Regions from separate parts of the Haloleucobacter albus genome, predicted to be linked through region 4. Evidence: predicted binding sites of a transcription regulator. Region 4 holds the regulator's gene; each other region holds the start of a gene.
What was found. The regulator LexA, encoded in region 4, represses DNA repair genes until DNA is damaged. The targets are predictions, from matches to a motif close to TGTTCNNNNTGTGTTCNG.
Positions count from the first base shown of each region.

Region 1 (6,107 bases), on a different contig from region 4:
CCAACGGGCTTCATGGGGCCGAAGCGCAAAGTCTCGCGACCGCGTTCCGCCATCACCTCAATGGGCAGGCAGCCGTCAAAATAGGGTGTTTTTGCCTCAAAATCTCGCAACGGAACCTTTTCACCCTCAAGCAGTGCATCAATGAATGCATGATATTGGGCTTCATCCATGGGGCAGTTGATATAATCCGCCCCGGTTCCATCCGGGCTGCTCTTGTCGTAGCGGGACTGGAACCACGCCTTGTCCATATTGATGCTGTCAAAATGCACGATAGGCGCAATGGCATCGAAGAAAGCGAGAGCACTTTCTTCGGTGAGGTCCAGAACGGCCTCTGCCAGTGCCGGAGCCGTAAGAGGCCCGGTTGAAATGATGACATTATCCCATTCGGCCGGGGGCAGGGTGGTGATTTCCTCCCGTACGATGGTGACAAGTGGGTGATTTTCCAGTGTTGCTGTCACGGCCTGGGAGAAGGCTTCGCGATCTACGGCAAGCGCGCCGCCCGCAGGCACGCGATGTGCATCGGCCAGACGCATGATGAGGGAGTCCGCCTTGCGCATTTCGGCGTGGAGCACGCCTACGGCATTGCCCTGCGCATCATCCGAGCGGAAGGAGTTGGAGCACACCAGTTCGGCAAAGCCTTCGCCCTGATGGGCCTCGGTGGTGCGCACCGGGCGCATTTCGTGCAGAACCACCGGCACACCCTGGCGCACGAGCTGCCAGCAGGCTTCAGAGCCGGCAAGGCCAGCGCCAATAATGTGAACCGGGTTCATAGACACCCTCCTGTGGGGGCAAAATGGTGGAGAAGGCATGGGCCTTCGCTTCTCGGCCCTCTTATATGAAGATTCGAAGAAATTCTCGCCTGTGCTCTTTTGGTGCAGGCTCTATCCCCGCTCTTGTATCGGGCGCCACTGCACCAGGCCAAGGGATTCGTGGCCTGGCCGGCATTTGGTGGCCGTGAGCCAAAGGCCGGGCAGGGTTTGAGGCAGAAACTACTGGGAGGCCGGAGAGGTCGCCTTCTTCCGTCGCCCTCGAGGTTTCGGGCGAGGCGCTTCTTCGGCCGCTTCGATTTCAGGCTGGGCAGGAACTGCGGGCACGGGGCGGCGTGCCAGCACCTCAGCCAGATGGTGGCCGGTATGCGAGCGCGGATTTGCGGCCACCTCTTCCGGCGTGCCTGTGGCGACAATCTCACCGCCGCCATCGCCGCCTTCAGGGCCCAGATCGATCACCCAATCTGCTGTCTTGATGACATCGAGATTATGTTCGATCACCACCACCGTGTTGCCCTGTTCCACCAGTTCGTGGAGCACTTCAAGCAGCTTCTTCACATCATGGAAGTGCAGGCCCGTGGTCGGCTCATCCAGAATATAGAGGGTGCGCCCGGTGGCGCGGCGGGAGAGTTCCTTGGAGAGCTTGACGCGCTGGGCCTCGCCACCGGAAAGCGTGGTGGCCTGCTGGCCCACCTTGACATAATCCAGCCCGACCCGACGCAGCGTCTCCAGCTTTTCGCGCACGGAAGGTACAGCCTTGAAGAAGCTGGCACCTTCCTCCACCGTCATGTCGAGTACATCGGCGATGGACTTGTTCTTGAATGTGACTTCCAGCGTTTCGCGATTATAGCGTTTGCCCTTGCAGACATCGCAGGTGACATACACATCCGGCAGGAAGTGCATCTCGATCTTTATGACGCCATCACCCTGGCAGGCCTCACAGCGTCCCCCCTTCACATTGAAGGAGAAGCGCCCCGGCCCATAGCCGCGCGCCTTGGCCTCCGGCAGGCCGGCGAACCATTCACGGATGGGCGTGAAGGCACCCGTATATGTCGCGGGATTGGAGCGGGGTGTGCGCCCGATGGGGGACTGGTCGATATCAATGACCTTGTCGAGGTGTTCCAGTCCCTCAAGTTTGTCGTGGGGGGCGGGGGCATCATTCGCCCCGTTCAGGCGGCGGGCCACGGCCTTGTAAATGGTATCCAGCAGCAGGGTGGATTTGCCGCCGCCGGAAACGCCGGTAATGGCGGTGAACAGGCCCAGCGGAATTTCGGCGGTGACATTCTTGAGGTTGTTGCCGCGCGCGCCCACCAGCTTCAGCATGCGTCGCTCATCCGGCTTGCGTCGTGCCGGTACGCCGACGGAAAGTTCCCCGGTGAGATAGCGCCCCGTCAGCGAGGCAGGGTTGGCCAGAATATCCTTCGGCGTACCCTGCGCGACGATACGTCCGCCGTGGATTCCGGCGCCGGGGCCGACATCCACCACATAATCTGCGGCGAGAATTGCATCCTCGTCATGCTCGACCACAATGACCGTATTGCCGAGATCTCGCAGATGCTTCAGTGTTTCCAGCAGGCGTGTATTGTCGCGCTGATGCAGGCCGATGGAGGGCTCGTCCAGCACATAGAGCACGCCCGTCAGACCGGAGCCGATTTGTGAGGCGAGGCGGATGCGTTGGCTTTCGCCACCGGAAAGTGTGCCGGAGGCGCGCGCCAGTGTCAGATATTCCAGCCCCACATCCAGCAGAAAGACCAGTCGCTCGCGGATCTCCTTGAGAATGCGGGTCGCAATCTCGTTATGCTTGTCGCTCAGATGCTGGGGAAGATCCTCGAACCAGCGGGCGGCATTTCTGACGGAGAGCGCACCTGCTTCCCCAATATGGAAACCGTTGATCTTGACGGCGAGCGCCTCCGGCTTCAGGCGGAACCCGCCGCAAGCCTTGCAGGGCACGGTGGAGAAATATTTAGAGATTTCCTCCCGCGCCCAATCGCTCTCCGTTTCCCTCCAGCGCCGGTCAAGATTGCGCACGACGCCTTCAAAGGTCTTCTCGGTTTCATAGGCGCGCGCGCCGTCGTGATAGGCAAAGAGGATCTTCTCTTTGCCCGAGCCATAAAGCAACACGTCACGCGCCTGTTCCGGCAGGTCGCACCAGGGCACATTCAGTTTGAAATCATAATGCTTCGCCAGCGCATCCAGCGTTTGCCCGTAATAGGGTGAGGTGGATTTCGCCCAGGGTGCAATCGCGCCCTGTCGCAAGGTGCGCATCCTGTCCGGCACAACAAGATCTGGATCTATGGTCTGTTCCACGCCCAGCCCGTCACAGGCCGGGCAGGCACCGAACGGATTATTGAAGGAGAACAGGCGCGGTTCGATCTCCGCAATGGTGAAGCCGGAAACCGGGCAGGCGAATTTCTCTGAAAAGACAAGGCGACGCGGAGCGCCCTTTTCATCTGTTTCATTGGCAAACTCGGTGACGGCAATGCCATCAGCCAGCGCCAGAGCTGTTTCAAAGCTGTCCGCGAGGCGTTGGGTCAGGTCCGGCCGTACAACGATGCGGTCTACCACCACATCAATGTCATGCTTGAATTTTTTGTCCAGCGCCGGGGCGTCGGCAATTTCATGGAAAGCTCCGTCAATCTTGACGCGCTGGAAGCCTTTTTTCATCCATTCGGCCAGTTCCTTGCGATACTCGCCCTTGCGGCCACGCACCACGGGGGCCAGCAGATACAGGCGGGTGCCCTCTGGCAGGGCCAGAACCCGATCCACCATCTGGGATACGGTCTGGCTTTCAATTGGCAGGCCGGTTGCGGGTGAATAGGGCACACCTACACGGGCCCAGAGCAGGCGCATGTAATCGTAGATTTCCGTCACCGTACCGACGGTGGAGCGCGGGTTCTTGGAAGTGGTCTTCTGCTCAATGGAGATGGCCGGGGAGAGGCCGTCAATCTGGTCTACATCCGGCTTCTGCATCATTTCCAGAAACTGGCGGGCATAGGCCGAAAGGCTTTCGACATAACGTCTCTGACCTTCGGCATAGATGGTGTCGAAGGCGAGAGAGCTTTTGCCTGAGCCGGAAAGGCCGGTAAACACCACCAGGCTGTCGCGCGGAACCTCAAGATCCACATTCTTCAGATTGTGCTCGCGCGCGCCACGAATGGAGAGGGTGCGCGCATCTCGCTTGCTGGAGGATGCGGGCAGGGGCAAATTCCGTGAGGGCGTATCGTGATCCGGCATGAAAATCTCAATGGCGGCCGCATGAACCGGGGCAGGCTGGCCTGTCCGACGCGCGTGAAAAGATGCTGAAGAGCGGCTGCTGCCACTTCACTCTAATGAGGGAGGGGTTGTGAAAATTTCAAGGGGCGGGGCTGCATGTCGGGGTGGAAAGCATGGTGAGAGACTCAACTGGCGTGGGCGAGTATGGCGAGAACATATGGCGAACTTCAGCCTTGTGCGAGTCAAAAAACCATGCTTTTGATGATGCGCGCCGCTTGCATGATGCTGTTGCTCCAATTAGAACGAAATGGAAACATATAGTCGGGGCTGGAGGGGTGTCGCCTTGTGCGCAGGCTTTGCGGTGGATAACGCGCTTTGCCTCTCGCGTGCTGTGGTGGGCCCGCTAGGGTGCTGACCCGCTTGAAACCGAAAAATGAATGGAGGCCCGCCCATGGCCGGCAGCGTCAATAAGGTGATCCTGATCGGCAATCTGGGTCGTGACCCGGAGGTTCGCAGTTTTCAGAATGGTGGGCGTGTGTGCAATCTCAGTGTCGCCACGTCTGAAAGCTGGAAGGATAAGGCCACCGGGGAGTGGCGTGACCGCACGGAATGGCATCGTGTGGTGGTCTTCAATGAAAACATGATTGGTCGGGCCGAGCGGTCTTTGCGCAAGGGTTCCAAGGTTTATATCGAAGGACAGCTCGAAACCCGCAAGTTCGAGCGTGATGGCCGGGAGCAATATACGACCGAGGTTGTGCTGCGCCCTTATCGTGGCGAATTGACCCTGCTGGATAGCCGTGGTGGCGGTGAAGGCGGCGGTGATGATTATGGCGGGGGCTCCGATTTCGGCTCTTCCGGCTCGATGGGCGGGGGCTTCTCTGAAGGTGGTTCTGGTGGCGGATATGGCGGCGGCGGCCGTCGTGGTGGCGGAAGTTCGGGTGGCAGCTCTGGCGGCGGTCGCCCGGTGAATGATCTGGACGATGAAATTCCGTTCTGATTGCGAAAGGCACAGGGCGATGGTTCGCTCTGTGCGCCGTTCTTGCACCCGTCTTGCGGCTCACATGGCTTTGTGCGCATGAATCGGCTAATAGATCGCAACTTCGATATTAGGTGAGTGCTGACTCTTGGCTGAATCCGAGATGCCGGGTTCCGGCGGCAATCCGTCTTTTGATATCCGGCCTGTTTCCATTACGGAGGAGCTGTCACGCTCCTACCTCGATTATGCCATGAGCGTGATCGTCGCGCGCGCCCTGCCGGATGTGCGTGATGGTCTCAAGCCGGTGCATCGCCGCATCCTGTTCTCCATGCACGAGAATGGGTATGAGTGGAACAAGTCCTATCGCAAGTCGGCCCGCGTGGTCGGTGATGTGATTGGTAAATATCACCCCCATGGCGATCAGTCGGTTTATGATGCCTTGGTGCGCATGGCGCAGACATTCGCCATGCGCGTACCGCTGGTGGATGGTCAGGGCAATTTCGGTTCGGTGGATGGCGATCAGGCTGCGGCCATGCGCTATACCGAGGTGCGCCTTGAGAAAGTGACCAATGCCCTGCTCGACGATCTCGATAAGGAGACCGTCGATTTTCAGGACAACTACGATAATTCTGAACGGGAGCCATCCGTTCTTCCCGCCAAGGTGCCGAACCTTCTGGTAAATGGCGCTGGCGGCATTGCCGTGGGTATGGCGACAAATATTCCGCCGCATAATCTCGGCGAGGTGGTGGATGCAACCGTAGCGCTGCTGGATGATCCGACCTTGGAGCCGGAAGCGCTGCTGGATCATCTCCCCGGCCCGGATTTTCCCACCGGCGGCCTCATTCTGGGGCGCACCGGCATTCGGCAGGCCTACATGACCGGCCGGGGCTCCGTCCTCATGCGGGCCCGTGTGGCCATCGAAAATATCCGCAAGGATCGTGAAGCCCTGATCGTCACCGAAATTCCCTATCAGGTGAATAAGGCGACGATGATCGAGAAAATTGCCGAGCTGGTGCGGGATAAACGCATTGAGGGCATTTCTGAGATCCGCGACGAGAGCGATCGCGATGGCATGCGGGTGGTGATCGAAATCAAGCGCGACGCTCAGGCAGATGTCGTGCTGAACAATCTTTACCGCCAGACTCTGCTGC
Region 1 is NZ_JBQWAS010000012.1:49,368-55,474, reverse strand. It holds gene trmFO (methylenetetrahydrofolate--tRNA-(uracil(54)-C(5))-methyltransferase (FADH(2)-oxidizing) TrmFO) at 1-770, opposite strand, end outside; gene uvrA (excinuclease ABC subunit UvrA) at 990-4,001, opposite strand; gene ssb (single-stranded DNA-binding protein) at 4,432-4,977, shown strand; gene gyrA (DNA gyrase subunit A) at 5,120-6,107, shown strand, end outside.
Region 1: uvrA (excinuclease ABC subunit UvrA) is a predicted target of LexA. The motif match lies at 4,190-4,207, and genes of this name have one in related genera.

Region 2 (6,107 bases), on a different contig from region 4:
CGATTTCCGCGAAGATCTCCGCCTCTCCCGCGCCGAGCTGGATGCCCTGCGTCAGCACGACCTCAGCCCACCCCCGAACTGCGAGGCCGAAGCCAGAACTTTGGCCCGTGGCATTCCCGGTGCGCTGTGAACCGCCCCCATCGCGAACCACAAGCAGACCCGCCTCCGCAAATTGATGCCTTCAGAGATTTTCTATTGTCTTCCAGCATGTTGGAGAGAGGCAACCGATATGCCCCACCGCGCCGCATCGGCCCGGACTTGATATGCGCACATGAAGGGCCCTTGCCTCAGATGCTCCAGAGGCTTAAGGGGCCAGCCGTCGCTCCCCTCGCGGGAGCGTGGGTTGAAAGGGTCCGGGTGAAAACTGGTGGCCCCCTCAAAGTCGCTCCCCACACGGGCTCGTCAGTCATATCGGCCCAGAACCAGCCCCAACCAGCTCTGCCCGCACACAGCTCCAGCCATGTGCGGGCGTTTTTTGTCTGGCAACCAAGACCGGTGCCCGGCCTGTTTCAGAGCGTATCCACCAGCACCAGTTCGCTGTCGGCCAAAGCCTTGACAGTGAACTGTTCCAGATCCGCAATAGCCACGCCATCACGGGCGGCGGCCTTTACGCCATCCACCTCGATCTCACCTGTGGCGGCGACCAGATACCCCTTGCGCGCCGCCCCCAAAGGATAGGTTACACTCTCGCCAGCCTTCAGCGTTGCACCCAGCACCCGCGCCTCGGTGCGAATAGGCAGGGCTTCAGCATCATCATAGCCCGAGGCCAGCACCACGAAACGGCCGGAGCGATCCCCCTTCGGGAAGGGCTTGGTGCCCCAGCCGGGCTCATCGCCCTGCCTGGTCGGCAAAATCCAGATCTGAAACAGGCGCGTGGGCACGTCTTCCTTGTTGTATTCGGCGTGCACAATGCCCGTGCCGGCCGACATGACCTGCACATCGCCCGCCGCCGTGCGGCCCTGATTGCCCAGGCTATCCTCATGGCTGATCGCCCCCTCGCGCACATAGGTGATAATTTCCATGTCGCGATGCGGGTGGGGTGGAAAGCCGGTATGGGGGGCGATCCAGTCATCATTCCACACCCGCAGATTGCCCCAGTGCATGCGGTTGGGATCGAAATAACTGGCGAAGCTGAAATGATGCCTGGCATCCAGCCAGCCATGGTGTGCGCTGCCGATACGGCTGAAAGGGCGCAGTTCGATCATCACCCGTCTCCTGATCTTGTGCGACGCGCCTGAACCGGTGCGTCCTGTCTGGCGTGAAGATGGGGCTTGCCTGCTTTTAATGATAGATGGATAATTTTACCTGTATTATTCAGGAAAATAGAAAAGTTATGTCCACCCCAGGCACGCCCACCTTCGAGCAATTGCGCACCTTTCTGGCCGTAGTGGAGGCAGGCAGCTTTGCCGGAGCGGCCCGGCAGATGCACAGGGCTGTATCGGCCGTCAGCTATGCCATCGCCAATCTGGAGATGCAGCTTGGCCTCACCCTGTTCGAGCGTGAAGGCACCCGCAAGCCGCGCCTCACCCCGGCTGGCCGCGCGGTGCTGGCGGAGGCGCGCGCCATCACACAGGGCATGGATGGGCTGCGCGCCCGCGTGAAGGGTTTGCTGGATGGCATGGAGGCAGAGGTGGACCTCGCCGTAGATGTGATGCTTCCCGCCGAAACTCTGGGCCGGGTGCTGCGCGGCTTTGCCCGCGCCTGCCCCACGGTGGCGTTGCGCCTGCATGTGGAGGCGCTGGGCGCAGTCAACGCCATGGTGCTGGATGGACAAGCCGCTATCGGCATTTCGGGCCCGCTGGCGGGTGGGGTGGATGAGCTTGAACGAGTGGCTGCCGGTTCTGTCATCATGGCTCCGGTGGCCGCACCGGATCATCCTCTGGCACGGATGGACCCTATTGCGCCGGGCGCCGCGCGCGACCATGTGCAACTGGTGCTGACGGACCGCTCCCGCTTTACCGAGGGGCGCGATTTCGCCGTGCTCAGCCCGCGCACATGGCGGCTGGCAGATCTGGGCGCGAAACACGCCCTGCTGCGGCAGGGCATCGGTTGGGGCAACATGCCCCTGCCTCTTGTGCAGCCGGATCTGGTGGCTGGCACATTGCGCCGCCTGCATATGCCGGATCAGCCTGCCGGCACCTATCGCTTCTTCGGCATCTGGCGGCGCGATACCCCACCCGGCCCCGGCGCGGGATGGTTGCTGGAACAGTTCGCCACACTGGGCCGGGAGGTACCCCCCACCTTGCCGGATCTCTGAATGCTTGAGGCAGGTTCTCAATCAAACAGGGACAACTGTTCCCCCGGCTGGCCAGATGGGCGATGGAAAAGCTCAGTGGTCAATTTCAACCCTCGCCCCTGCAAGCCCAGCCGCCGGGCGGCGATCTCGAATCTCCGGCCGATGGTCCAGGCATAAGGGCCTTCCCCGCGCATGCGCTTGCCGAAGGTGGGGTCATAATCGCGCCCGCCCTGCATCTGCCGCACCAGCGAGAGCACATGGCGGGCCTTGTCTGGAAAATGCGCCACCAGCCATTCGCGAAACAGATCCGCCACCTCCAGCGGCAGGCGCAGCGTGACATAACCGGCCTCGCGCGCGCCAGCCTCTTTGGCAGCCTCCAGAATGCGCTCGATTTCCATATCGTTGAGGGCCGGGATCAAAGGTGCCGTCAGCACCACCACGCGAATACCCGCCGCTGAAAGCCGACGCATGGCCGCAAGCCGACGCTGCGGACTGGCGGCGCGCGGCTCCATCAGCCGCGAGAGTTTCGGGTCCAGCGTGGTCATGGAGATGGCCACCTTCACCAACCCCTTTTCCGCCATGGGGGCGAGAATATCAATATCACGCTCCACCAGGCCGGATTTGGTGACAAGACCCACCGGATGCCCGAATTCCGCCAGCACCTCCAGAATACGGCGCGTCAACTCATACTGGCGTTCAATCGGCTGGTAACAATCAGTGTTGGAACCAAGGGCGATCACCTTCGGCTTGTAGCGCGGGCTGGAAAGCTCCCGCCGCAACAGCTCCGGCGCATCCGGCTTGATGAACAGACGGGTCTCGAAATCCAGCCCGGCGGAAAGCCCCTGCCAGGCATGGCTTGGCCGGGCGTAACAATAGATGCAGCCATGTTCACAGCCGCGATAGGGGTTGATGGAGCGATCAAACCCCACATCCGGGGATGTATTGCGGGTGATGATGGATCGTGCCCGCTCCTCCCCCACCTCGGTTCGGAAGGGCGGCAGATCCTCAAGGCTCTGCCAACCATCGTCAAAAGCCTCATGGGTCGTGGGCTCAAATCGGCCAGCGACATTGGAAACCGCCCCCCGCCCACGCCGACGCTCCGGCGAAACCGCCACCCCACAAGGCGTTTGCGCACACCCAGCCCCCTGTTCTTCCGGTATGCCACCGGGCATGGCCGGGCTGGCAGGCCCGCCGGGGGGCGGATGGGAAAGACCGGAGTGAGGATGAGCAATCATCCATCCTGCCTATCACCCTAAAACGAACAAAACAAGAACAAATAGATTGCAACCCATGATACAGGGTGCGGTGCAAACTCAAAGCACCGCTCTGCTGTTGCCAGATTTCGGGTGGTCAGCTATGCCCAAAAGGGAGGGCATGACGTATGGGGGAGAAAATGAACGCAACTGCGATCATTGAACAAGGCTGTGCCGGGCGGGTTTGCGCCTCTCTGGCACGAAAACGCACGCGCCGTTTTGCCGCGGCCCGCAAGGTCTTCACACACCGGCTGGCCGTATCTTCCGTTCGCGGATGCAGCAGCACCGGAGCCGCCCTTTCCGACAACGAATCGTTCTGCCTCCTCTGACCCTCAGGGCCGGGCGCTCCGCAGCTTTGCCTGAGGAGCCTCCGCCAGAAGGGTTCTGGAGCACTGGAGACAACCCAGATGAAAATCGCTGTCCCCGCCGAGACGGACCTCGGCGAACCGCGAGTCGGCGCAACTCCGGATACCGTAAAGCGCCTGATCGGCCTTGGCGCCGATATTGCCGTAGAGACTGGCGCAGGTGTTCAATCCGGCATCCTTGATTCCGATTACAGCGCTGTGGGCGCCACCATCGCCGCTTCGGCGAGCGAAGCGCTCTCGGGCGCGGACGTGGTACTCAAAGTTCGCCGTCCAACGGAAGCCGAACTTTCGTTGTATGCGCCCGGCATGCTGGTTCTGGCCATCATGGACCCGCATGGCCATGAAGCCGCGCTGGAAGCCATGGCCAAGGTCGGCGTCAGCGCCTTCGCCATGGAGCTGATGCCCCGCATCACCCGTGCGCAGGTGATGGACGTTCTGTCCTCGCAGGCCAATCTTGCCGGCTATCGCGCCGTGATCGACGCCTCCGCAGAGTTCGGACGCGCTTTGCCCCAGATGATGACCGCCGCCGGCACCGTGCCCGCCGGACGTGTCTTCGTGATGGGCGCTGGCGTTGCCGGCCTTCAGGCCATCGCCACCGCCCGCAGACTGGGCGCGATCGTCACCGCGACGGACGTGCGCCCGGCCGCGAAGGAACAGGTCGCCTCTCTGGGCGCAAAGTTCATCGCTGTGGAAGATGAAGAGTTCAAGCAGGCCGAAAGCGCCACCGGCTATGCCAAGCCGATGTCCGCCGAATATCAGGCCAAGCAGGCCGCTTTGGTGGCCGACCACATCAAGAAGCAGGACATCGTCATCACCACCGCCCTCATTCCCGGCCGGCCCGCGCCGCGCCTGGTGACGGCGGAGATGGTGGCCTCCATGCGTCCCGGCTCCATCATCGTGGATCTCGCGGTGGAGCGTGGCGGCAATGTGGAAGGCGCATTGCCTGGTGAAGTGGTGGATATCAACGGCGTGAAGATTGTCGGCCATCTCAATGTGCCCGGCCGCCTCGCCGCCTCTGCCTCGCCGCTCTATGCGAAGAATCTCTACAACTTCTTCGAAACCATGGTGGACAAGGACGCCAAGGCCCTCGCCGTCAAATGGGACGACGAGCTGGTGAAGGCCACACTCCTCACCCGTGACGGCGCTGTCGTGCACCCGAATTTCGCTCCGAAGACTGAGGGAGCTGCTCAATGACCCCTGCTTCTGCCAATCCCGCGGCGCAACATGCCGCAGAACAGGCGCGTGTGGCGGCCGAGGTGGCCCGCCAGGCCGCTGATGCCGCGCAGGCCTATGCCGATCAGGCGGCTTCCGCCCTTGGTGCGGCGGCCCATGCCGCCACCGGCGGCGCGATCGACCCCTTCGTCTTCCGTCTCGCGATTTTCGTGCTGGCGGTGTTCGTGGGTTACTATGTGGTGTGGTCGGTGACGCCCGCCCTGCATACGCCGCTGATGAGCGTGACCAACGCCATCTCCTCCGTGATCGTGGTGGGCGCGCTGCTCGCCGTCGGCGTGCCGACCATTGTGGACACCGGCCATGCCTGGTGGGCCCGCATTTTCGGCTTTCTCGCCCTCATCCTTGCATCGGTGAACATTTTCGGCGGGTTCCTTGTGACCAGCCGCATGCTCGCCATGTACTCGAAGAAGAAGTGAGGCGCGGGACATGAACGCCAATCTCGCAGCCCTGCTCTATCTCGTTTCGGGCATTCTGTTCATTCTGGCCCTGCGGGGCCTGTCCCACCCCACCACCTCACGACAGGGCAACCTGTTCGGCATGGTGGGTATGGCCATCGCCATTCTCACCACGCTGGCCCTGCAACCCCCATCCGACGCCATCGGCTGGGTGCTGGTGATTGCCGGCATCGCCATTGGCGGCGGCATCGGTGCCGTGGTGGCCAAGCGCATCGCCATGACGGCCATGCCCCAGCTTGTTGCAGCCTTCCACTCTCTGGTGGGTCTTGCGGCGGTGCTGGTGGCGGCGGCCGCCCTCTATGCGCCGCGCGCTTTCGGTATTGGTGATCCGGGCCACCTGCATCCGGCCAGCCTGGTTGAAATGTCCCTGGGTGTGGCCATCGGCGCCATCACCTTCACCGGCTCCATCATCGCCTTCGCCAAGCTCAATGGAAACATGAGCGGCAAGCCGATCATGCTGCCCATGCGCCACTGGATCAATGCGGGACTCGCCCTGCTGCTGATCGTGCTCATCATCGCCTTCGTGATGACGGGTTCCATCGCGCTGTTCTGGATCATCACCATC
Region 2 is NZ_JBQWAS010000021.1:129,556-135,662, forward strand. It holds gene ACT6QH_RS05065 (acid phosphatase) at 1-130, shown strand, start outside; gene ACT6QH_RS05070 (pirin family protein) at 510-1,205, opposite strand; gene ACT6QH_RS05075 (LysR family transcriptional regulator) at 1,334-2,257, shown strand; gene ACT6QH_RS05080 (PA0069 family radical SAM protein) at 2,275-3,471, opposite strand; gene ACT6QH_RS05085 (Re/Si-specific NAD(P)(+) transhydrogenase subunit alpha) at 3,897-5,048, shown strand; gene ACT6QH_RS05090 (proton-translocating transhydrogenase family protein) at 5,045-5,503, shown strand; gene ACT6QH_RS05095 (NAD(P)(+) transhydrogenase (Re/Si-specific) subunit beta) at 5,514-6,107, shown strand, end outside.
Region 2: ACT6QH_RS05080 (PA0069 family radical SAM protein) is a predicted target of LexA. The motif match lies at 3,494-3,511, and genes of this name have one in related genera.

Region 3 (6,107 bases), on a different contig from region 4:
CAGCGCGGCGCAGCCTTCCGCATGGCCCAGATCGCCGACATGGCCATGGATCTGCGCCCCCGGCACATGTTCAAGAATGGCTGCGCCTGCCCGTTCGACAGAAGTGGAACTGCGGCCATTCACCACCACGGTTGCGCCGCAGGCCGCCAGCTCCCGCGCACAGGCCAGCCCGATACCCGCCGTGGAGCCGGTCACGATGGCGCGTTTGCCGGAAAGGTTGATTTGCATGGTGTTCCTCCCTCTGCACAGGCGGATTCATGTGCGAGCATCAGCATGCGGCCTGCTCGCCATCATGCCCCGCGCCATCAGATAAGCACAGCATGTGCTGAAGGCGCGAGGGGTATCCTGTTATCTGGCCTGTGCGGAGGAGGGGGCTGGGGGGCTGTGTTCAGATGGCGTGTCGATTGGCCGAAGCGCCGAAATGCTCCACATAGCGGGAGCTGAGCGCTGAAACCGGCAGGATGATGAGCACATCCGTGGTGCCAAACTGATAATCGACAACCGCGCCATCGCCCACATGGCCGCCCAGCCGCAGATAGCCCTTCACCATGGGTGGCAGTTTCAGGAAGGCTGCCTTGGGAGAAATCTGGTCCTTCGGCATGCGGTTCATGTCCACATAGCGATTATCCACCGCGCGGGCGCGCCATTCTTCCGGTGCCAGAGCATTGTGGTGGAGGAAGGAAAGGGGCAGGGCCAAGGCGTCCGGGTCTGTACCTTCAAGGCTGGCGCAACCGAACATGGCCTCGATCTTGTTGCGCAGCACATAGGTCCAAATGCCGTGCCACAGCAGTTCCACCGTGCGTTTGTTGCGGTGGGATTTCAGCACGCAGGAGCGGCCCAGTTCCAGAAACCGCACATGCGGGTGGGTGGCGATGACGCTGTTCACGTCAAATTCGCTCTGGGTGTAGAAACCGCCATGGCGCATGGCCATATCCTGCCGCAACAGGCGATAGGTGCCGACCACCTTTGGACGCTGGCGGCCCAGAACCATTTTGCCGGCGTCATAATCCAGCACGAGAAGATGTTCGCAAATGGCGTCGAAGCTATCCATGTCGCGCCGGGTCAGGCGGGCGGTTGCATCCGGCTGGGCTGACATTTCCTCATAGAAAACCTGATAGCGCAGTTTCTGCGCGCGGCGCACATCACGGGCACTGCGGGCCAGACGCACCTCAAGCGGCCCGATCCGCCCGAGAACCAGAGATTCCTCGTGAGATGGCAGGGCGGCGCGATGACGAATGCCGGAATAAGCTCGCAGATCTTCCACCAGCTTGCGCGGTGCGCTCAATGCGGGCTGCACGAGCACGGGCGGTTCATAAGCATAGGCGAGGGCGGCATCATTGCGAAAGGGAGACATGGTGCGCGCATCCTCCAGCGGGGCGGCAGTGTTCAGCAAGGGTTGGCGGGCAGCATTCTCATGCCTGCCATTGAGGTGTGACCTTGAAGAGGGCACAGGAGCGGGATGAGTCTGCATGGGTGGTGCGCCATATGCGCCCTCCGGGCTGGAAGGCATGTGATCGAAGCCTTTCATGCAACGATCCCTTCCCCGCTGCTATGGAAGATCCCTGCCATCTCCACACCGCCCCAACCTTGCTGGTTTTTCCGCATTCTTTCTGGCCGTCTGCGGCGTCGCTTCAAAGCATCGCCCTACGGAACGGCACGATGCGGGAAGAGCCCGCTCTTGCCGACATGAACCTATCAAACACCATAGTTTTCATACGCCATTGTGACAATGCCCCTAGGTGATGTCCGCCCATGACGGGGCGCTTGAACAGTCTGTGTGCTTTGCCGGCAACTCATCTTTTGTTGTCAGGCTCTTCAGGAGCATGCAGTTTATCTGCCGGCAAGTGCTTCGACAGATTGCCATCCAGGCAGGTCCAGCTTGCCGATTGGGGGACATGATGAACAAAGCGCAGAAGCTTCTGATTGCGGGTTGCGTGGCCGCCTTGGCCGGGCTGGGGGCTGTGCAGGGGGCCTTGGCCCAGACCATGCCATCTCCGGCCGAGACGGATGTGGTGATTTTCGGTGATATTGGCGCGGTGAAGGTGCTGACCTATCCGGCGCGCTTTGTTTCCGCCAATCTTGAAACCCGCGAGGCGGTGTTTGAAAGTGCTGATGGCAAGCGCTGGGAAATCGTGGTGCCGCCGGGTGTGGCGGATCTTGCCGCCTTGCAGAACAGTGAAAAGTTGACTGTGCGTCTGCTGCCGGCAGTGGTGACGAATATTGCCAAGGCGCAGAGCGGCAAGCCGGGTGAGGTGATGAATCAGACGGTGGTGAATGATGGACTGCCGGGCCTGCCTGAAGGCTATGGCCTGCTGAGCGTGACGTTGACGACCCCTTTCATCGGTATTGAGCCGGAGACGGGCTCCATCACGTTTGAAGGGCCGGATGGTCAGGTGCGCACCATGCGCGTGTTTGACGCCAAGGTTTTGCAGATTCTCAAGACCATGGATCCGGGTGATCTGGCGCAGATCAGCTATATGGAAGGTCTTTCCATCACCACGCCGTGATGCGGGGTTGCAGAAGATCTTGTCTGTTGTGGCCCCATGCCAGTTGTGGCGTGGGGCCGATTGTTGGGCCTGAGAGATTGCGCCGCATTTTTCAGGCTGCCGCGCGTGAGCGTTCCGCAGCGGGGCGATAGGCTAGGGCTTCGGCGAGATGGACGCGCCCCACACCGTCCGCACCGGAAAGATCCGCCAGAGTTCGCGCCACCTTCAGCACACGATGATAGCCGCGCGCTGTCAGCTGCATGGTGTCGGCGGCATCGCGCAGTAAACTGGCCCCACTGTTTTCCAGCCGGGCGGCCTCTTCCAGCAGTGGGCCGGAGGCTTCGGCATTGGTGCGCACATCCGGCCGGCCCAGAGCAGCATAGCGCTCTGCCTGCACATGGCGCGCTGCCGCCACACGCGCCGCCACGTCTCTGGAGCCTTCGGAGGGGGCGGGCCGCACGAGATCGGCCGCGCTGACGGCCGGTACATCCAGATGAATGTCGATGCGATCCAGAAAGGGGCCGGAGAGGCGGGCCTGATAATCCTCTGCGCAGCGTGCGCCGCGCTTGCATGTGAAGCCGGGCTCGCCCGCTCGTCCACAGCGGCAGGGGTTCATGGCCGCAACAAGCTGAAACCGCGCCGGATAGCTGACCCGGTGATTGGCGCGCGAGATCAGAACCTCGCCCGTTTCCAGCGGTTGGCGCAGCGAATCCAGAACCTGAGGCGAAAATTCGGGCAATTCATCGAGAAACAGCACGCCGTAATGGGCCAGCGAGGCTTCGCCCGGCCGGGCACGTGCGCCGCCTCCTACCATGGCCGCCATGCTGGCGGAATGATGCGGTGCGCGGAAGGGGCGCTGGCTTACCAGTGCGCCATCGCGGATAGCCCCGGCTACCGAGGAGACCATGGAAACAGAGAGCATTTCTGCCGGGGACAGAGGTGGCAGAATGGAGGGCAGGCGCTGCGCGAGCATGGATTTGCCTGATCCCGGTGGCCCCACCATGAGCAGATTGTGCCCACCGGCCGCGGCCACCTCCAGCGCGCGCTTCGCGGTTTCCTGCCCTCTCACATCCCGCAGGTCGGGCAGGGCGGCATTTTCGGGGTGGGTCTGTGGGCTGGGGCGCGTGAGAGCCTGTCGATCCGTGAGATGATTGACCAGTTCCAGCAGCGTGGCCGGGGCGAGAATGTCCATATCCGGGCTCGCCCATGCCGCTTCCGCGCCGCAGCCTGCCGGGCAGATCAGCCCATGGCCGCGCGCATTGGCTCCTATGGCCGCCGGCAACGCACCGGTGACGGGTGCGATGGACCCATCCAGCCCCAGCTCTCCCAAAACGGTGAACCCGCCCAGCGTTTCGCCGGGAATGGCCTCAATCGCGGCCATCAGCCCCAAAGCGATGGGCAGATCATAATGAGAGCCTTCCTTCGGCAGATCCGCCGGGGCAAGGTTGATGGTGATGCGTTTGGCGGGCAGCGCCAGACCTGATGCGGAAAGCGCCGCGCGCACCCGCTCGCGCGCCTCGCTCACGGCCTTGTCCGGCAGGCCCACAATGGTGAAGGCAGGCAGGCCGGAGGCCACATGCACCTGCACATCCACGGGGCGCGCCTCCACCCCTTCAAACGCCACCGTCGCGATACGCTGGATCACCACCCGACCCCGTTCTTGCGAAACCGTTTCCTCAGGTAGCGCATTGGTTGTGTTCAGGCAAGAACGAATTGTGAACAAAATAGTTGCGACCGCAGAGAGCGGAGCGTACACCCAAAGAAGTCTATTCATGCCGCATCAGCAAGAGGAGTGCTGAAATGGGTGGTGCATCTTCTGATTCTCCCTCTGCCGCCCAGGCTTTGCACTATCTTGTGGAGCGGCAGTTCGGCCCGCAGGCGCAAGCCTATGTGGCCAGCGCCGTGCATGCGAAGGGGGAGGATCTGGAAGCGCTCGGCATTCTTCTGGAGCAGATGCGCCCGGTCCGTTTTCTGGATCTGGGGTGCGGCGGCGGCCATGTCAGTTTTGCGGCTGCGCCTCATGCGGGGAGCGTGGTGGCTTATGATCTGTCAATGCAGATGCTGCAAGCCGTTGCCTCGGAAGCTCTCCGGCGCGGGCTGGGCCATGTGTCCACGCAACAGGGTGTGGCCGAAGCCCTGCCTTTTGCCGATGAGTCCTTCGACATGCTGGCCTCGCGCTACAGCGCCCATCACTGGCGCGATGTGGCTGCGGGCCTGCGAGAGGCCAGACGGGTGCTCAGGTGCGGTGGTGCGGCCATTTTCATGGATGTAGTTGCACCGGAAATGGCCGTGGCAGACACTTTCTTGCAAGCCGTGGAATTGCTGCGAGACCCCTCCCATGCCCGTGATTACAGCCGTACGGAATGGGAAAGACACGCACAGAACGCCAGCTTCCAGATCAAGTCGGTGACGCCGCGCCGTCTGACGCTGGAATTTTCAAGCTGGGTGGCGCGCATCCGCACGCCGGCCCTTCATGTGGAGGCCATACGCGCTCTGCAACAGGCGGCCAGTGATGAGGTGGTGCGCCATTTCGCGATCCAGCCTGATGGCACCTTCACCGTGGATACGCTCAGCCTTGAACTGCGGGCGGTCTAGCCGGCCTTATTTTTTCTCCAGCATCAACTGGCCTTCCTTGCGCAACATGGGCTCGGCCTTGCGGGCCAGCATGTTGAGCAGTGTGGGCAGTTCCATGCTCAGATGTATGGTGTCTTCCGTCACATCCAGTGTGCCGGTTGCGGTTTTGCCCAGAGCGATAATGCGGAAATCCAGATGGGAAGCGTCCCACTGTTCCTCGGCAATGGTGATGTAGCTGCCGAAGCGGGCGCGCACGGTGGAAAGTCCGGTCTGAATGCGCCGGGTGGCTTCCGCCTGTCCGAGGCGGTGAGGGAGGGAAACCTTGAAAGGGCTGGCCATTTCGGAACCGTAGATATGCGGAACGGGAAGGGCGGGCCGCCATGTTCACGGCCCGCCGGGAGAGGGATGCGGGATCAGTCCGGCTTGGAGCGGGTGATGTCGCCAGTCTCGGGGTTTACCTTCGCGTCCAGATGGCGGCCAGTGCGGTCTGTCAGCTCCACCTCATAACCATTCTGCTCGGTTTCCACCTTGCGGACGATATAGCCCTGCTTTTCCAGCTGGCCGGCAATCTGCGCCACGGTTTTCCATTTTGGATCAGCGGGCTGGTTGGCGCGGCCCTTGGTGCGGCTGCGGAGCAGTTCGCCGGTGGTAGGATTTACCCGGACATCCAGAATATTGCCGTCGCGATCCACCAGCTCTGCCTCATAGCGGTCACGCTCCACTTCGATCTCCAGAACGCGAAAACCGTTTTCTGCGAGATGGGTGGCGATGTCGGACAGGGAGCGCCAGTTCTGAACCTCTCCTGCGGCTTTTTCTGCGGGTGCCATGGCGGGCTGGGCCAGCGCCGGCGCGCACAATGCCGCCGAAAGTGCCAGAGCCATGCAGAAGGTGCGGCGGGGGTGGATCGCAGAAATGTTCACGGTGCGGCTCCTCAGCTTCAGTGGGTCACCTTCCGTCTCACGACGGGCGCGAAAGCAGGCAGACCCGGAAGATATGGGGGCGGCGGCGCGGTCTCGAAAGGGCCGCGCCGCCGGTTTCAATCACCGC
Region 3 is NZ_JBQWAS010000028.1:217,309-223,415, reverse strand. It holds gene ACT6QH_RS10995 (SDR family NAD(P)-dependent oxidoreductase) at 1-228, opposite strand, end outside; gene olsB (l-ornithine N(alpha)-acyltransferase) at 389-1,354, opposite strand; gene ACT6QH_RS10985 (hypothetical protein) at 1,896-2,507, shown strand; gene ACT6QH_RS10980 (YifB family Mg chelatase-like AAA ATPase) at 2,599-4,131, opposite strand; gene ACT6QH_RS10975 (class I SAM-dependent methyltransferase) at 4,287-5,081, shown strand; gene ACT6QH_RS10970 (polyhydroxyalkanoic acid system family protein) at 5,088-5,399, opposite strand; gene ACT6QH_RS10965 (PepSY domain-containing protein) at 5,474-5,980, opposite strand.
Region 3: ACT6QH_RS10980 (YifB family Mg chelatase-like AAA ATPase) is a predicted target of LexA. The motif match lies at 4,191-4,208, and genes of this name have one in related genera.

Region 4 (6,107 bases):
AGCATGTCGGGCCGACTCGCGTGGAAATGGGTACCCGCACGATCTTCAATCTACTGGGGCCGCTCTCAAACCCGGCAGGCGTCAAGCGGCAGCTGGTGGGGGTTTTTGCCAAGACCTGGATCGTTCCTCTGGCTGAAGTGCTGAAGACACTGGGAACCGAACGCGCCTATATCGTGCACGGTTCTGACGGATTGGATGAAATCACCATCACTGGCAGCACGGATGTGGCCATGCTGGATAATGGCCGCATTCGCACATTTGAAATTTCTCCTGAAGATGTGGGGCTGACCCGCGCGCCGGCAGAAGCCGTGAAGGGCGGGGACGCTGCCCATAATGCCCGCGCCCTGCGCGCCGTGCTGGAAGGGGAAAAGAACGCATATCGTGATGTCGCCGTATTCAATGCTGCGGCGGCGCTGGTGGTGGCCGCAAAGGCCGAAGATCTTCGGGAAGGCGTTCTCCTCGCCCAGGCTAGTCTGGATGATGGGGCTGCGCTGGCGAAGCTTGAAAAACTGGTCGAGGTCTCCACCAAATATTCCCCGGAGGCAGGGCAATGAGCAACATTCTCACACGGATCGAAGCCTATAAGCGCGAGGAAATCGCCGCAGCCAAGATTGCTCATCCGTGGGCCGAGATTGATGCTGCCGTTAAGGCTGCGCCGCGGGTGCGCCCCTTTGCCGGAGCCATTGAGAAAACTCTCAAGGATGGGCACACGGCCCTGATTGCCGAGATCAAGAAGGCCAGCCCCTCAAAAGGACTGATCCGTGAGGATTTCGACCCTCCAAGCCTGGCTCGGGCCTATCAGCGCGGCGGAGCGACCTGCCTTTCGATCCTGACTGATACCCCCTCCTTTCAGGGCTCCCCCGAATATCTGCGCGCCGCCCGCGCGGCTGTGAACCTGCCTGTTCTGCGCAAGGATTTCATGTACGATACCTATCAGGTCGCCGAAGCCCGGTCCTGGGGGGCAGATTGCATTCTCATCATCATGGCTGGTGTAGATGACGCACTGGCGCTTGATCTCGCGCAGGCGGCAGCCGCCCATGAGATGGATGCAATTGTCGAGGTCCATGATGAAGCTGAACTGGATCGCGCGCTTGCCCTACCCTGCCGTTTGATTGGCATAAACAATCGTGATTTGCGAACATTCCATACGGATCTGGCCAATAGTGAGCGCCTCGCTCCGCGTGTGCCGGAAGATCGCATCGTGATTGGTGAGAGCGGTATTTTCACCGCACAGGATGTGCAAAGGCTGGCAAAGGTTGGAATCGGCACCATTCTGGTGGGAGAAAGCCTGATGCGTCAGGAAGATGTGGCTTCTGCGACATCCCAGCTTCTGGCCGCCTGATCTTTCTCACCACTCTGGCAGAAATATGCTGCCTTAAGCTTCCTCTTTTCATTCGGTCTTCAATCCATGGTCGAGCTGACACATCTTGATGCGCAGGGTGCGGCACATATGGTGGATGTCTCTGAGAAGGCAGTCACCTCCCGCGAAGCCGTAGCTGAAGGGTGCGTGATTATGGCACCGGAGACATTGGCCCTTATTCGCAGTGGGAATGCCAAAAAGGGCGATGTGTTGGGGGTGGCGCGCATTGCGGGCATCATGGGAGCCAAGCGCACACATGAGCTTATCCCGCTTTGCCATCCCCTCATGCTCTCCAGAATTGACCTGGATTTAACGGAAGATGACAGCCTGCCAGGGCTTGTGGTGACAGCATGCGTCAAGACTTCAGGTCAGACCGGCGTGGAAATGGAAGCCCTTACGGCTGTTTCCATTGCCTGCCTGACCATCTACGACATGGCCAAGGCTGCCGACCGGGCCATGAGAATCGAAGGCATTCGGTTACTCGAAAAAACCGGCGGCAAAAGCGGCGATTGGCAGGCAGAACGCCCCTGAACCCATCTCCAACAATAAGGGAGGCTTCACCGTGGCATTGATGAGCGTCGAGGACGCCCTGAAGCTGATCCTGTCTTCCGCTCGGCTCTTGGAAGCCGAGCAAGTACCCGTTGGTTTGGCTGCGGGGCGTGTTCTGGCCGAAGACCTTCCTGCGCGCCGTTCGCAACCCCCTGCGGACATGTCTGCCATGGATGGCTATGCAGTCCGTGCGGAAGACGTCTCTCTTTCCCCCGTGGATTTGCAGATTATTGGCGAATCTGCTGCCGGGCGCCCTTTTGAAGGTATTCTGAAGACTGGAGAAGCTGTCCGCATTTTCACCGGAGGCGTCATGCCTGCCGGGGCGGACAGTGTCGTCATTCAGGAAGATACCCATCGGATTGATCGTTGCGTCACAATCAATAGCTTTCGCCAAAGCGGCCAGAATGTGCGCAAGATGGGGGCTGACTTTCAAGCCGGCATGCCGGGTTTAAGGGCCGGACGCAGATTGACCGCGCGGGATATCATGCTCGCCGCAGCGATGGACCATGCCACGGTCCCGGTCACGCGACGCCCCCGGGTCGCCCTGTTGCAGACAGGTGATGAATTGGTTTTGCCCGGAAAAGGGCGCGGCTCAGATGCCGAAATTGTTGTATCCAATGCTTTCGGCTTGGCCGCGCTCGCACATAAACTCGGGGCGGATGTCACCGATCTCGGCATCGTGCCTGATGATATGGAGCAGATTCGAGCGGCCGTTTCTCACGGTACAGGGGGAGGTTTCGATCTTTTCATCTCTTCCGGCGGCGCATCTGTTGGAGAGCATGATCTTGTCGCCCCGGCCATGCGTGCGGAAGGCGTGGAACTGCATCTGCACAAACTGGCTTTGAAACCCGGAAAGCCCCTGATGTTTGGTAGCCGCGGCCAAGTCTTGTGCCTGGGTTTGCCCGGCAACCCGGTCTCCTCTCATGTCTGCTCCATCTTGTTCATGGCGCCACTTCTGAGGGCCATGCAGGGCGAAGAGACAACAGGACCAGAAACCACTGTTGCCCGCCTTGCCGTAGACATGCCGCCCAATGGCCCGCGCCGCGATTTCATGCGTGCCACTTTCAGGGCCGATGCGGATGGCGCCCTCCAGGTCACACCGGCCAGCACGCAAGACAGCGCCATGCTAAGCCTTCTGGCCACATCAAACTGTCTTCTGGTGCGACCGCCCCATGCTTGCGCGGCACAGGCTGGTGATAGCTGCGAGATTCTCCCTTTCAGCGATTAGGTGCCTTTAACCCCATCTTCACCCTTGCGAAACAAATCTGGAACAGATAAGTCTTGTTCCCGATTTGTTTCGCTAACTCATGGCTGGAGATTCATATGATCAGCATATGTTCATGCTCCAGCCACTAGAGCGGGGGCCGAAGATGCTGACACGCAAGCAGTATGAATTGCTGCGCTTCATACATGAACGCGTGACGGAAACAGGTGTGCCACCTTCTTTTGATGAAATGAAGGATGCGCTGGATCTGCGCTCCAAATCCGGCATTCACCGTCTCATTACGGCTTTGGAAGAGAGAGGTTTCATTCGCCGCCTGCCCAACCGTGCGCGCGCACTTGAGGTTGTTCGGCTGCCGGAAACTGTGACGCCGAGCCTCGCAGGGCGCTCGCCGGCACGCGGCTTCTCCCCTTCTGTCATTGAGGGCAATCTTGGCCGTGTCCGCCCACCATCAGAGAATGCTGAAGAGGCATCTCCTGAAGGCGTTGCCGTGCCGCTTATGGGGCGGATTGCTGCCGGCACCCCAATTTCTGCAATCCAGAACCGTAGCAACACCCTCCATGTCCCGCCTGAAATGCTGGGCTCTGGTGAGCATTATGCTCTGGAAGTGCGCGGTGACAGCATGATTGAGGCTGGCATTCTGGATGGAGATACGGTTCTGATCCGCAAATGCCAGACGGCGGATACCGGAGATATTATCGTCGCACTGATTGATGATGAGGAAGCGACTCTGAAGCGTTTGCGCAAGAAAGGGGCCTCAATTGCTCTTGAGGCTGCAAATCCGGCTTATGAAACCCGTATCTTCGGACCAGACCGCGTACAGATACAAGGACGACTTGTCGGCTTGATGCGACGTTATTGATGATGAGCCCCCTCATCATTTCTATGGCACCCAAAGCTCTGCACTTAAAATATCCACTTCACTTTCCACGAAGGGAAGAACAGTGGTGGGTGGCAATGCATGGTAGGGTTGCCATGGGCGGCTTTGTGACATGGAACGACTGGCCCGCTCACGCCACCCTGTCTCAGCATCATGATACAGAGCGAGTGTACCTGTCTGTTCCAGATTCTGCGCAGTGATAACCCGCGCAGGGCAATCCCCTGGAGGCATGTGCTCCGTCACCACAATAGAGGCGAGCAGGCAGTCGGCTTCCAAGCTGACTGGATTGTGTGAAACAGCCAATACACCTCTATCTTTTAGTGTGGCGACGCAACCAAGGTGATCGCAAGAAAATGACGAGGCCAGTGCCGGATCATCAAGAGCGCGTCTGTCACCCTCACGGTTCAGCCATTGCTCTGCAAACATGCGAGCGCGCGGCGCATTCAGAATGGAAAGTTTTCCATCTTCTCCTCGCACCGCAATCGTGTGTGTATTCGGGGCAATCAGGATGTCCGGGTGCTCTGGTGAGGTTGTAGCAAATACAGCTACACACAAAAACGGCAAAGCACACAACTTCAGCAGCCCCTGAGGTATTGAGAGCAGCAGAAGAGCCAGTGTTATCAGCAACAAATTGGCTGTATTGATCCATGTAACAGGGATATCTGCTCCCGGCAAATTCGCGCACCACTCAGAAACGGCAATCATAACTTCGATGCCAAACCCCATGACGGGCCAGGCGATAGAATCCCAGCCAAAAGGAATGAGCAGCACGCCAATCAATCCGAAGGGCATGACCAACAGAGAAACAGCGGGCATCGCAGCCAGATTGGAGAGCAGACCATAAGTCGATGCGCGCTGAAAATGGAAGGCCCCATAAGGAGCTGTCGCCACCCCTGCAAGAATGGATGTGATTGCAAGGCCGCCCATAAAGGCCAGCATGAACCAGATGATCTGCGCCCCCCACCCTTCCGGGCGAGGATATGAGAGATAGGGACGCAGCCACTGATAACCGGCCACCAAGGCTAAAGTGGCTGAAAAGGACATTTGCGTGCCGGGTTCAAGCAAGGCTTCCGGCGTCAGCACCAATACACAGAAAAAGGCAACCGCAACGGTTCGTAATGTCAGCGCCTGTCGTCCAGCGATCACGCCGATCAAGACAAGCCCCGTCATGATGAAGGACCGCTGTGCCGGCACCTCATTTCCCGACAATGCCAGGTAGAAGGCCCCACCCGCAAGCGCCACGAGTGCCGCAACGGACTTGATCGGCCAGCCTAATGCCAGACTTGGGAACAACGCCAAACCGCCTCGTACCAGAGCAAACAATGTGCCGGCGACCATGGCCATGTGCAGGCCTGAGATGGAAAGTATATGTGTGAGACCTGATATTCTCATGCTTTCCTCAATCTGCGGAGGAATAGCGGCCCTGTCCCCGGTTACAAGCGCCACAGCAATTGCGGCAGGCGTTCCGTTCAAGCTTCCCTGAATCCGATCAGCCAGAGCAATCCGAACAGATTGAATAGCGGCGGCCACGTGCACAGAAAAAGGCGCACGCTCAGCGGAACCCCCGCTCATGATGACCGGAGAGCCCAACCCATAGCCGATACCCCCAATCCCATCGAACCAAAGTCCTCGGCCAAAATCTTGGGCACCTGGCATGGCAGGCTGCAAAGGAGGCATGAGCCGCACGAGCTGTTCAATATGAGCGCCGACAGGAGGGGCTACGCCCTTGCGCAAAGTCAGGCGCACACGTTCGGGCACCTTATGCAAACCTGGTACTGTGCGGGATGTGAGGCGCAGTACGATGCGATCACTCTTTGTGCGCCTCTCCAATTTTTCGACAAAACCTTGCAGGCGCAAGGGGAAATCTGGAGGCTGGGACATGGCGTAGTGGCTTACCCAGGCGGTCCGGCTTGTCGCCAGCGCAAAGCCGGATGCCACACAGGAGCAGAGCAGCAAAATGGCAAAAGCAACAGGATTTCTGCGTGCAAAAAATGAGGCCAGCCCCAGTCCCCCAGCCAACAAGCAGACTGCCGCCAGAGAAGGCTCATGCGCAGCGCCAAAGTAGAGCAGAATGCCAAGCGCCAGAAAAACAGGGA
Region 4 is NZ_JBQWAS010000020.1:30,128-36,234, reverse strand. It holds gene trpD (anthranilate phosphoribosyltransferase) at 1-554, shown strand, start outside; gene trpC (indole-3-glycerol phosphate synthase TrpC) at 551-1,342, shown strand; gene moaC (cyclic pyranopterin monophosphate synthase MoaC) at 1,409-1,891, shown strand; gene ACT6QH_RS04200 (molybdopterin molybdotransferase MoeA) at 1,932-3,137, shown strand; gene lexA (transcriptional repressor LexA) at 3,280-3,993, shown strand; gene ACT6QH_RS04190 (ComEC/Rec2 family competence protein) at 4,015-6,107, opposite strand, start outside.